Regions from separate parts of the Chryseobacterium sp. Marseille-Q8038 genome, predicted to be linked through region 1. Evidence: riboswitches for the same ligand, from Rfam matches in the RefSeq annotation. Region 1 holds a riboswitch; each other region holds the start of a gene.

Region 1 (4,292 bases):
TCTTTTACCACATTCGGATTGATTTCAGCATAGATATTCCGGTAGTAGGTTCCTTTGGTGTAATCAAAAAAATCCAGCGTACATTTATTGCTTCCCATATTCCCTTCATTCAGCATGTAAAAACCTTTTATTGCTGTATTTTCTGAAGGAAGTCCTTCTACCACTTCCTGACGGACAATAATATCATCTGTACGGCATGAAGTAAGAAAAGCTAATACCAGAAATAAAAAATAAAAGTTTAGTTTTCTCATAAGGTGAAGTTTAGAATAAGTTTAAAATTTCTTCCAGGCATCGGATAATTGATGACAACATCATAATATTGATTGAAAATATTATTCATTTCAAGGCTCACTTTAAATTGGTGATTCGCCCAATTGAATTTTTTCTGAACAGACAGATCGTGAGTATACCAGGGCTGTACATAATTGTATTGAATATTGTCCTGATTCACATCATATCTTTCTCCTACATACATTGCACTGTAATTGAAACTCCAGTCTTTATAATCTGCCATCAAACTGAATGATCCGCTATGCCATGGGGTATAAGGAATCTGATTACGATAAAAGGTGTCTTCCGGATCACTTATATCTCTTGCGCTTTGATATGTGTAAGAGAGCAATGGTCTTAGCTTTACCTTTCCTAATTGCATTTCAGTCTGAATATTTACATCCGCTCCAATGATTTCAACCATTCCAAGATTCATCATCAGCCAGCGGAACATACTTCCGTTAGGGGCCGCTACAATTTTATCCTGTACTTTGTTGTAGTAACCATCTACTTTAGCATAAAAGGTTTTAAAGAAATGGTTGGTATAATTCTTCTGATAAGTAAATCCTACGTCATACTGATTGGTAAATTCCGGTTTCAGATAAGTATTTCCGATATTGGTATAATATAAATCATTGAAAGTGGGAAGTCGGAAAATTCGTTTATAGAAAGCTCTAAGCGTAAGTTCAGGAATAATCTCAGGCTGATAACTCATAAATACGGCAGGTGTCCATTCTCTGCTGTCTCCCGGTCTTTTGTTTTTTCTTACTTCTTCAAACGTAAAAGTTCCTAAAAGGCTTCCCAGAATTTTGAACCTGTTCCACTGATAGGTTGTTGCCAATGCCACCAATGTTGTGTAGCGCGTAGGGTAAGAAAAGTTATCCAGATTAGCATCAAGATTATTGTATTGAAAATCTCCGCTCAGACTCACATCCCAATTGGGTGTGATAGAATAGATATTGGATGAGGAAAGATAGAGCTCTCTTTGGATATAGGTATTATCGGTATGAATAATAGACTGCGAACGAACCGTATCCATGAAATGAGTATAATCGTAGGCGAATTTTGCTTTCAGCTGTGTTTCAAATTTTGGGAACAGTTTTTTTCTCAGATTGGCCTGTACAAAATAATTTTCGTCAGAAAGTCTCGCTCCTCTTCCACCAAAACGGCCGTTGACGATAGGTGCCGGCATCCCACGGTTTGAAATATAACCGTAGCCACGGATATTCCAGCTTCCGTTATTTAGACTGCCGTTGATAGACGTTTCAAAACGTTTTGCCCTGATATCTGAATCCTGTCTCTTTGCGATGGTATCATAAGCCTGCTGGCCATCGGGATATTTTTTAGCATAACGAAATCTATAAATCCCGTCACTCTGCATGAATTCTCCACTGAAACTGGCAGAAACTCTGTCTGATATTTTTTGTTCCAAACGGAATGACGGATTGAAAAGATCAATGGAAGCACTTTTTGCTCTTATAACGAGATTGGTTTTTCTTGTTCCTTTAAATACAGGTGTTTTGGGCTGCAGATAGATCGATCCCGAAGAGCCAAAATCTTTTGCAGGTTGGAAAATTTCACTTTTCTGCCCATTATACAACGATATTTCTTCCAGATCGTCTAAAGAATATCTTCCCAGATCCACCAGTCCGTTTTGGGCATTTCCCAATTGAATTCCATCATAGAAAACACCAACATGCTGGCTTCCCATACTGCGGATATTAATGGTTTTCAAACCACCTAACCCTCCATAATCTTTGATCTGAACTCCGGAAAAATACCGCAAAGCATCTGCCACTGAATGGCTGTTCAGTCTTTCCAGCTGCTCACCCTGCAGGGTTTGTGCCGGAATAATTTCTTTAAAATTCTTTTTATAAAGGCTGATCGCCTTGATGGATTCTTCCTTCAGAGTGTCATTTTTCTTTTTTTGAGAATATAAAAGTTGAGATGTGATCACCAGTATTGTGAAAACAGCTTTATGAATTGCAGAAGTAGTTTGTTTTGCCGCCATTAGCTCATTTAGGATAATGAAGACGCTAATGGATATAAGAAAGCAACGACAAAGCACAGCTGTCACTGCACAGAATCATTGATGTCCTAAGCTTTATTCCACGAAAGCGTCAAACGATTATTTTCTGGCAGGTCTTCTGACTTACTCCATTTTTGAAATCCTTCCCATTAAAAAACAGTGGATATATTCTTCAAAAACCTTGGTGTGGAGCTTACAGCAGCGGGTCTGTTCCGGATTTTCACCGGATTCCCTTTTAAGAGCTTTTTAGGGCTCACCAAATTCCGGCAAAGATAAAAAATTATTCCTAACCCCCAATTAAAATAATGATTCATAAACAATTAAAGCTCCCAAAGGAGCTTTAACATGATTTTTCAAAAGGGTTTTTATTTAAATCCCAATATTCAGGAAAATACTGAATCTTGATTTTGCTTCGATATCACCTCCTGCCAGATGGGTATACATAGGAAGCATGAGTTCACTTCCCAAACTCAGCCTTTTATAGGAAGCTTCAAATCCTAACTTTCCATACAATGCGCTTCCTGCAGTATTGGGCAGCGCTTCGTCAAACTGTTTATTCTGGGCATACACTTCTCCCTGCACTCCCGTTTTTACAGAAAAAATAGATTTTTCATTCCCCGCAACCTGATAAAAACCTGTTGCAGCATAATTCCATTGGTTTCCAAATCGGTAATTTTTCTTATTCTCCGTTTTGATGGTATAATCTGTATTCACCAACACAGCCACTTTATTTTTCTGAAACTTATAATTCAAAGCGGCCTGATAATCCCAGCTTCCGGTTCCCAGCTGAAAACTCGGATTAACGCCGGAAGCTCCTTTCTCATCGAATTTCCCCAAAGGAATTTTCACACCCAACCCTCCGCTTAAGTGGTGAAAATTATCTTTAGAACTCATCAGCTGATAAATTCCCATCAGGTTAAGATCCCCGATTCCGTTGATTTTGATATCTCCCTGTTGGGTTTTCTTTTCATGGAAATGGAATGGCAGACTTGCATATACACTCAGTTTTTTAGTTAAAGGAATCTTTCCCCAAAGCTGTAAGGTATTGAAATACTGATCCTGTGTAAGATCTTTCACAAATAGGTTTTCTTTTGCTTTGTAATGCTGTGCAAAGTATTTGATTCCGATAAACTGTGGATTCAATAAAGACTCAAAGCCGGAAGAACCATTTCCTGCAGCACAGCCACAGGCATCACAATCATCATCAAAATCAAATCTGCTAAAGCTGTCCGGAGCTATATATGCGCTATCTCTGATGGTTTTTGCCTGATATTGCCCAAACAGGATTAAACTTAGTATTACTATAATCTTCTTCATGTTTTCTATAAATTATTCTGCAAATTTTGGATTGGATATAAAACTTTTATCTGATAATGTTTTCAGGAATGCAATGATCGACTGTTTTTCCTGACTGTTCATAGCAATACCTATATGCCCATTCTGTTTCAGCTGCGAATCCAGATTGGGATTATCTTCTACCTGACCTGAATAGAAATTGAGTACTGCCTCTAAGGTGTAAAATCTTCCGTCATGCATATAAGGTGCTGTATATTCTACATTTCTCAGACTCGGAACACGGAATTTCATCCAGTCTACCTGATTAAGAGTAACTCTGTAGCGTCCTGCATCTTTGAACTCGGTGTTATAATACATTCCTGTATTGCGGAAACTTTCATCGGTAAATAATTCTCCACTATGACAAGAGGCACATTTCTGACCGAATAAAGCCATTCCTTGGGATTCTGCTGAAGTTAGCTGCTCTTTTCCCTGTCTGAATCTATCATATTTTGAATCTGCAGAAATCAGCGAAGCCATAAACTGTGACAGTGCTTTTAGAATTCTTTCTCCCGTAACTGTTTCATCTCCATAAGCTTCCCTGAAAAGTTTTTTATACTTCTGGTCATCTTTTATTTTTGAAATAGCTTCCGGTATAGAGCTGTCCATTTCATTGATGTCTGTAATAGGGCTGATGGGCTGTTCATTAAGATTATGA
Region 2 (4,292 bases), on a different contig from region 1:
ATTCTATATCTTGAATATCATCATCAACCATCATGCTAAGGCTGAAACATATTATTAAAACAATGAAAAATAATTCAACAAAGAAAAAGTAAGTTTTAATACGTAAATACGAAATGTAACTAAACAGAAAACCCCTGAAAAGAGCCGTCATTACAACGAAACTCATTTCAAGGGTTTTCATTTGATTTCAGGCGCATCACTATCTTCGATGCCGCCGTTTTCCGTTAAAAAAATCTAATTATTGAATATTGACTACATACATCGTTCCTTTGTCTACTTTCCCTGTTTTAGGAAGAATCTTAGCTTTCGGATTTCCGTTTCCATCATCCACTACTCCAAAATCATCATCATTGAAAACAGCCAGTTTATTATTTCCCAAATAAACGATCCCTTCAAACTTATCATGCTCATACCCCAGTTTTGCAACAAGATCAACAGCCAATGTTTTGGTCACAGCTTTTATTCCGGCAGTGGTAATTTCATCCCATGAGCATTGTTCCAAAGCTTTTCCATTCACTTTCATACCGTCCACAGCAGTAATATCTGTTCCGTTTACATCCGTTGCATTGCTCAGATTAATTCTGTATACTTTTTTAATTCCTCCCTGGGATCCAAAATTTCCGTCTCTTTCGATCACTAAAAATTCGTTGTTACTTAACGCTGTAATATCACATACCGAATCCGAAGCACCTCCATCCTGTTTATATAAAAACTGCTTGGTCTGCCCTGTAATAATATCGAACGTGACAATTCTCGTTAAAGTAGTATTGGTTGCCAATGCTTTGCTTGGTACCAGCATCATCGACTGTATAGTTCCTACCAGCGTTCTTCCGTCCGGAGTAATACACAATCCTTCCATCCCTCTGTTGGCCCTTCTTTTGGCTAAAACGGCAGGTAATTTTCTTGTTCCGGTATTTACACCTATCGGGCTTATTCTTTCCATTTCTACTCCCTCTGCACTGTAATGCACAATATGCGGTCCGTATTCATCGGAAACCCAGAATGTACCGTCGGCTGCTGCTACAATACTTTCACTGTCAAGACCGTACTGATCAGTACCTAAAACATTTCCGGAAGCATCATAAGCAATTTCTCCTGTACTTCCCATTCCTACAGGATTTGGAAGACCTGTAATAGGTTGTCCTGATGGATTTTTAAGCTTAATATATTTGATAACCTCTACATTCCCGTCAGCATTAATTTTAAAATGCATAATCGTTGGCGTAAAGTTAGGTGCTAAGAACTTTTTTCCATTCTGGAAGTCGGTATTTGGACCTCTGTCTGTAATGACATAAAATTCACCTTTTCTTGTAGGGTGAGCTGCAGCTCCGGAACCAAATCCGCCGTTGATAACATCCACTCCGTTAATCGTAGCCAGTTTTGTAAATGGAAACTCCTGAGGAAGTTTGGAATAATTAATATCCTGATTCATTATTGTTGTGTCATCATCACTTTTACATGAGGCCAATACTGCCAGTACTCCAACAGACCATAGTAATTTTTTCATATGCTATTTTATGGCTGCGAATGTATAAACTGATTGTAAACTGATCTTGAATATAATGATAATTGTATTTTAACATTAGAATCTAAAAATGAATTGAATATAAACAGAAAAATTCAGGATTTAAAAATAAAACAACAACAATACAAGCAAATCAATAAACAATATGAAAATCAATTTTTTAAGGATATCTGAAAAAAAATAATTCACAAAACAGACTCATCAATTTATATGATATATTTGCAGCGTTTTAAGGCTGAACAATGTTCATTAATAGGGAATCAGGTGAGAATACTATTCAAATCCTGAGCTGTACCCGCAACTGTAAACTGTTTAAACTTATAGCATAATAATCCACTGGAGGGAAATCCGGGAAGGAAGCTGTAAGATGTGAGCCAGGAGACCTGCCTTAGAATACTGACTTCAGAGAAGAATTGTTTCTCCCCCTGAAGATAAGTTTCGGGAATAAAACTTTAAATTAATGATATCATGAGGAAAATTTATCTTTTTTTCTTACTGCTTTGTATGCAGCTCTTGTCGGCCCAATTTACAGAAAACGACATTAAATTTTGGGTAGGAACCGGTTCTAAAAAGGCCTATTTCATTGCAGATTTTAATGACAGCAGTACTCCCAATTCTTATGCATGGGGATACCGTTTTGATGGCAATGATTTATTGATGGAAGATCTTATCAATGCAATTGTGGCAGCAGAACCCCAAATGAACGTTGATATTCCCACAGGATATCTTTCTATTCTGAATTATAATCATCATACATCCACCATTGATGACAGCTGGATAACATGGTCCGGGTCCGGTGCATCCGGCATGACATGGAACAACGGTGTAGGCTATACTCCTTTAGTGGACGGAAAATGGTATGGAGTTTCATATGGCCTTGATCATTATGACATCCCTCCTTCTCCTCCTGTTCCGGCTTATAGTTCTTCATGGTTTACTCCCTCTCAGGTTACTCATTGGGTGGGAACCGGAAATAATAAAAGCCTCATAGTTATTGATTTTGGGACAGATAATGCCAATGGAAACGCCAATTCTTTTGTGTTTGGAATTAAATATAACGGAAGTATAACTGCAGAGCAGGCTCTACAGCTGGTTCAGACTCAGATTTCCTATTTTAATTTTACATCAGCGAACAATCAGATTTCTAACTTATCATTAAATTCATTTACCGGGAATACTTCCGGATCGGGCAGCTGGAAATTGTATAAAGGAAAAGATTTATCAAGCTGGCAAATGAAAGCAAATCTTTCTCAGGTTCAGCTGAGCAATAACGATTGGTTTGGATTAAGCTTCGGACAAAGAAGACCATTTACTCCAACTGAAGCACAACTGACATTGGGTACTTCATCAGTTACAAAGAAAAAATTCGGCATTTATCCAAATCCGGCAAGTGATTTTATTCAGATTGAAACTGATGAGAAACTGAAAGAAGTGAATGTTTATTCTGCTACAGGACAAAAGGTAATAACTTCTCAGGAGTTGAAGATTCCTATCCGATCTTTATCCTCAGGAGTTTATTTTGTTGAGATTAAAACCAATAGTGGTTCTGTGATACATAAGATTGTAAAAAAATAAAGAAAAGTGCCTAATTGTTGTTTTTTAATGAATGCGTGTAGAAAACCACCCCGTCAAAAATTCTTTGAATTTTCGCCACCCCTCCAAAGGATGGGAATTTTTACGTCTTTAATTGAAATCTGGTCTGGATTGTAACTATTTCTGAAGTATTTCTTCATGAATAATTGCGGCTGGATTCCTACGGAATGACACAATTGGAATGATGGTTTATCCATACAGTTTGTCATTCCGTAGTAATCTAAACAGTCAAAATTCATAATTAATCCTACAAAAAAAACCGCACCAGATAGGTGCGGTTTCTTATGATTTTACAATCAATTATTTTTTCTCAGTAGATCTTTGAAGAACCTCATCTACCATTCCGTAGCCTTTAGCTTCTTCAGAAGTCATCCAGTAATCTCTGTCAGAAGATTTCTCTACCCACTCGTAAGTTTGTCCTGAATGGTGACCGATAATTTCATAAAGCTCCTGTTTCAATTTCAACATCTCTCTTAAGTTGATCTCCATATCAGAAGCAACTCCCTGAGCACCTCCTGACGGCTGGTGGATCATTACTCTTGAGTGCTTAAGCGCAGAACGCTTTCCTTTTTCTCCGGCAACCAATAATACAGCTCCCATTGAAGCAGCCATCCCTGTACAGATTGTTGCTACATCCGGCTTAATAATCTGCATGGTGTCATAAATACCTAAACCTGCATAAACACTTCCACCAGGAGAGTTGATGTAGATTTGAATATCTTTTGAAGGATCTGCACTTTCTAAGAATAAAAGCTGTGCTGTAACGATGTTTGCTACCTGATCATCAATCCCTGTTCCCAGGAAGATAATTCTGTCCATCATCAAACGGGAGAAAACGTCCATTTGAGCAACGTTTAATCTTCTTTCTTCCATGATGTACGGAGTAAGATTCGTTGGGCCATACATTCCCATATACTGATCGGTAACCAAACCGTTGTTTCCTAAATGTTTTACAGAGAAATCTCTGAATTCTTTTTTAATGTCCATATTTCTATTATGTATTATTTTTTAACTATTCTCGAAGTTTAAATTACAATATTTATTCCTAAAATTTTATAGGACTTTTTGTCACAGAATATCAAAAAATCTGACTTAAAAACTATCTTCTTCTATCTCCATAGATTCCTTTGATAGGCGAATATTCGATGATATTACTCAATCGCATTGAAGCTTG
Region 3 (4,292 bases), 1.9 Mb from region 1:
TTTTACAAGAAAATGTCTGAAAATATTTAAATTTTTAAATAGAATTTTGAAAATTGGAGAGAAAAAATGATCTTTTATCACTTATCACTTATCACTTATCACTCATTACTCATATCATAGCCCCGATAGCAGCGGTTACCCCACAGCAACCAGGGCGTCGTAGAGAAGCGAGGAGTATGAGCGGATAGCGGGAAACAGCTTCTTACTAATAAATATTCTTTTATTAGAGAAACATATATAGAGAATGAGATTTTGAGATCGGTATTAGGATTCGTATTTTTGTTAGGAAAAAAACACCTAAATCATTTACTATTACCATGAATTTATTCAATAAGTATAAGCATTTACCGGCTTTTGTTTTACTAGGACCTGCCTGTTTTGGACAGTATCAGTTTGAAGTTAAAAATGCATCGAAGAGTTATGATGCCATCATCCAGGTGGAGAATTGCTATGATGGACAATGCAGCGGAAAAGGAACTGTAGAATTGTACGATCATAAAAATACAAAGGTGCAGACTTTTATATCTGATCATCTGGTGCTGAATCTGAATCAGGGCGAAAAGCTAATACCGGGAAAAATGCTTCCGTTAAAGAATGAACAAAGCCCTGTGATCATTGATGATTTTAATTTTGATGGAACAGAGGATATAGCAGTAAGGAATGGTAATATGGGAAATTACAGTTCTGCCTCTTATGATGTATACGTATTCAACAGTACAAGAATGGCTTTTGTGAAGAGCAAGGAGCTTACGGAGCTTGCTTCCAATTCCTTTGATATTTTCGAAGTTGATGCTAAACGTAAACGCCTTATTACTTTTGGGAAATCAGGATGCTGTGATCTTTTTACGACAGAATATGCTGTAATTCCGAATAAGGGACTTGATAAAGTCTTTGAAAAAGAAGAAGATATGACCGTTGAAGGACGCGTGAAAGTAACCACTAAAGAAAAGCTTAATAATAAATGGATTACCAAAATAAAGGTATATCCTTCAGATCAATATAACAGAAATAAGAAGTAAGATGAAAATTCAGAAAGAGATAGATTTTATCCTGGCTGTAGATGCGCTTAAAAATGTACAGCGAAGAAATTATAATGCAGACGATTCCCGAAGAGAGAATACGGCGGAACATTCCTGGCAGATTATTATTCTGGCTCAGATCCTTTATCCGTATGCTAAAAACCGTGCGGATATTGATCTATTGAGAGTGATAAGAATGCTTTCCATTCATGATCTGGTGGAGATAGAAGCCGGAGATACTTTTATTTTTGACGAAAAAGCAATGGTAGGTAAGTTTGAACGAGAGAAAGCATCTGCTCAAAAGATCTTTGGAATTCTGGATGAACCTTTGCGTTCAGAATTCTTTAATCTATGGCTTGAATTTGAAGATGAGAAAACACCGGATGCTATTTTTGCCTGTGGAATCGACAGAATCATGCCGTTTATTTTAAATTCCCATACCACAGGAAAAAGCTGGACGGAAGCCGGAGTTACCGAAAAACAAATCCGAAATATGCTTGAAAATGCCATTAGCAGAGCATCGGATGAAATGGGAGAGGCTTTTGAACTTTTACTGAACAGAAGTCTGGAAACAGAAAAAGTGTTGAAATAACCTTAATGAAAATGAAAAGAATCGGGCGGCCAGAGGCCGCCCGATTCTTTATTTATAGTATCTGGATTGGTTTCTTGAATTCGTCAATCGCTACAAAAGTAAAATCACCTACGATGGCTTTCTCTCTTTCATACGAATACATCTGCTCTGTGTAAATTTCAACGTTCACTTTCATACTGGTTTTTCCCACGTATGAAACTTTCCCAATCAGTTCAACAATCGTTCCGGCAGGAATCGGTTTTTTGAAATCTATTTTGTCGCTGCTTACCGTTACCACTCTTTTTCTGGCAAAACGGGTAGCGGTAATAAAAGCTACTTCGTCCATCAGCTGCATAGCCGTACCACCAAAAAGGGTATCATAATGATTGGTTGTGTTTGGGAAAACCGCTTTAAAGATTCTGGTTTCGGAGGCTTCAATTCTTTCTTCTGTAGTCATATTTCATTATTAATTAAAGCGAAATGAAATAATATCAAACAACAGAATAATAACAGGAAATTCGGAAATTCCTGAAACAATTCATCAGATCAATACAACTTCAGATCGCGAAAGTTACTTGTTTAAGAAAAAGGCAGGTCTCCTGACTTGTAACATCTTTTATCTCCTTCCCATGCCTCGCACAGTGGATCTTTGATAAAGATTTCAGTTACTTACAGTTGCGCGACAGTCCGTGATTTTCACACGGTTCCCTTTTAATCTGCAGTGATGCAGAACCAATTTCTATGATGAATAAGCGTAAAACTTTTTCGGGTGCAAAAATAATGAATTTATTCCGGATTATGATAAATAATCTGGCTGATTACTCTTCCTTTTTTGATTGTCCAAAGAGTTGTGTATCTGTTTTCTCCTGAACCATTGATCATATAAAGGAAAATATTATCGTTGTCAAGGGAAGTTACTCCAATGTTCTCAAAATCCATGGTAGGCTGGAACATATTTTTGATGGCTTCTCTTACAAAAACAGAACCTCTTCCGGGCTGTTGTACTCTGATGGATTTGATTTCAGTCATTCCTTCAGGAAGATCATTTCCTATTCCCCATGGTTTTACTTTATCAATGGTAAGAATTTTTCCTTCAGCATCTTTTTCCTTTTTACGGTATCCTGCATTGGAAGGATAGACATCAATCACTACTTTGCTTCTTTGGGCGGTAGGGATTTTAGGATCGGAATTGTCTGTGAAAATAATTGATCTTCCGTTTTTAGATTTAGAAGGAGTATACGCGGGAAGCTGATCTACATAGGCAATACGCCCTTTATTCACCATTCCTTCTTTATCAAGAGTTTCATAACGTACAAAAGGCTTGTCATCATCCTGTTTTTCCGGATATTTGATCCAGATCCATTCTGTTTCTCCCGGAGCCGGTTTTACATAAACAAAAACATCTCCTTTACGCATACGGATCTTGTCTACAATTTTTCGGTAGTCGTCTTTATGTACACGTACGTTGGCATATCCTTCTTCAGCTTTTACAACTCCAAAAGGAACTTTTGTCTGCCCTTTTACAAAAGCTATAGATAAAATACTGAATGCGGATAAATAGAATGCTTTATTTATAAAAGTCATCATGAAATTTTTTTTGATCCCCAAATATATAAATTAAATACTTTTCGGGAGATAATTATACCGCTGCAGTTCTTTAAAATCTTGTATTTGTTTTAGATGGCCGTCAGAAAGCAGATATAGGTGGTCTGAAATATCCAGAACATCCTGGTAATTGTGATCAGAAATAATAAAACCTTTATACTTTGACTGCTGACGAATGATTTTCTTTAATTCTTCACAAACTTTTGGAGAAAGGCTATGGAATGGTTCGTCCAGTAAAACAAAATCTGTTTCAGAGTAAGTGATCATCAGGGATTCAATAATTCTCTGTTCGCCTTTAGAAATATTTTTAATTTTTTCATGAAGAAAGGGTTGTATGAATTCCAGGGCAAACAGTAAATTGGTGTTTTCTTTATTACAGAAGAAAGGAATCAGGTTTTTAACGGTTTCATATTTAGGTAAAAAAAGGTCTTGAGGCAAATATGAGATTCTGTTTTTTCTGTCTGATATACTTTTCAAAACCTTGTTGCCACATTTTATAAACTGGGTATCACCGCTGATAACCCCGAAAATAATTTTTAATAAAGTTGATTTTCCACTTCCATTTCTGCCCAGCAGCCCTGTAATCTGTCCGGTTTCGCATTCTATATAAACATCCTGCAAAATTTTCCTTTCATTGAAGGACTTTGTCACACTATCAACATGCAGTTTGCTCATAAAAACAATGTTATAATTTTTACAATAATCCCCGATAATATCGTTCCTACCCAAAGAAAAATCCTCGAAAACCCTACATTGGCATAAAAGTAATATTCGTTTTTAAACCTTAATTCATAAATGAAATAGTGAAGAACAGGAAGGATTAAAAGGAAATTCAGTCCAAAATTTTTAATACTGAATGATGATAAAAAAGAAATCAATAAAGAAAATCCCAAAGTTGGAAACATTATTTTTTTATAAAAAATCCAGAGAATAGAAAAACTTTTGTTCATGGTAAAAATAAAAATGGAATATCTATGAGAGTGTATTTTTTACAGCATTAATTTCAAAAGTATTAAAAAAAGCACAATAATATCGAGTTTGTGTGGGAGATATTCCAAAAAATCTCTTATTTTTCAAGGGAATTTTAAAACTAATAA

What was found. Region 1 has a riboswitch for cobalamin ahead of ACWPWS_RS23675 (TonB-dependent receptor plug domain-containing protein). Riboswitches for the same ligand answer to the same signal wherever they lie in the genome.
Region 2: it holds a riboswitch for cobalamin, as region 1 does, so the genes downstream of both, ACWPWS_RS10575 (T9SS type A sorting domain-containing protein) here and ACWPWS_RS23675 (TonB-dependent receptor plug domain-containing protein) in region 1, are expected to answer to the same signal.
Region 3: it holds a riboswitch for cobalamin, as region 1 does, so the genes downstream of both, ACWPWS_RS14860 (acyl-CoA thioesterase) here and ACWPWS_RS23675 (TonB-dependent receptor plug domain-containing protein) in region 1, are expected to answer to the same signal.

The regions. Positions count from the first base shown of each region.
Region 1 is NZ_CBCOPN010000002.1:2,144,452-2,148,743, reverse strand. Features, by position in the region: gene ACWPWS_RS23680 (YncE family protein) at 1-251, opposite strand, end outside; gene ACWPWS_RS23675 (TonB-dependent receptor plug domain-containing protein) at 248-2,281, opposite strand; cobalamin riboswitch at 2,391-2,575, opposite strand; gene ACWPWS_RS23670 (transporter) at 2,669-3,616, opposite strand; gene ACWPWS_RS23665 (cytochrome-c peroxidase) at 3,629-4,292, opposite strand, start outside.
Region 2 is NZ_CBCOPN010000001.1:2,285,688-2,289,979, forward strand. Features, by position in the region: gene ACWPWS_RS10570 (esterase-like activity of phytase family protein) at 239-1,507, opposite strand; cobalamin riboswitch at 1,741-1,930, shown strand; gene ACWPWS_RS10575 (T9SS type A sorting domain-containing protein) at 1,994-3,100, shown strand; gene clpP (ATP-dependent Clp endopeptidase proteolytic subunit ClpP) at 3,419-4,105, opposite strand; gene dnaG (DNA primase) at 4,218-4,292, opposite strand, start outside.
Region 3 is NZ_CBCOPN010000002.1:203,182-207,473, reverse strand. Features, by position in the region: gene ACWPWS_RS14870 (XAC2610-related protein) at 318-1,019, shown strand; gene ACWPWS_RS14865 (HD domain-containing protein) at 1,021-1,611, shown strand; gene ACWPWS_RS14860 (acyl-CoA thioesterase) at 1,664-2,047, opposite strand; cobalamin riboswitch at 2,163-2,342, opposite strand; gene ACWPWS_RS14855 (hypothetical protein) at 2,377-3,177, opposite strand; gene ACWPWS_RS14850 (ATP-binding cassette domain-containing protein) at 3,208-3,870, opposite strand.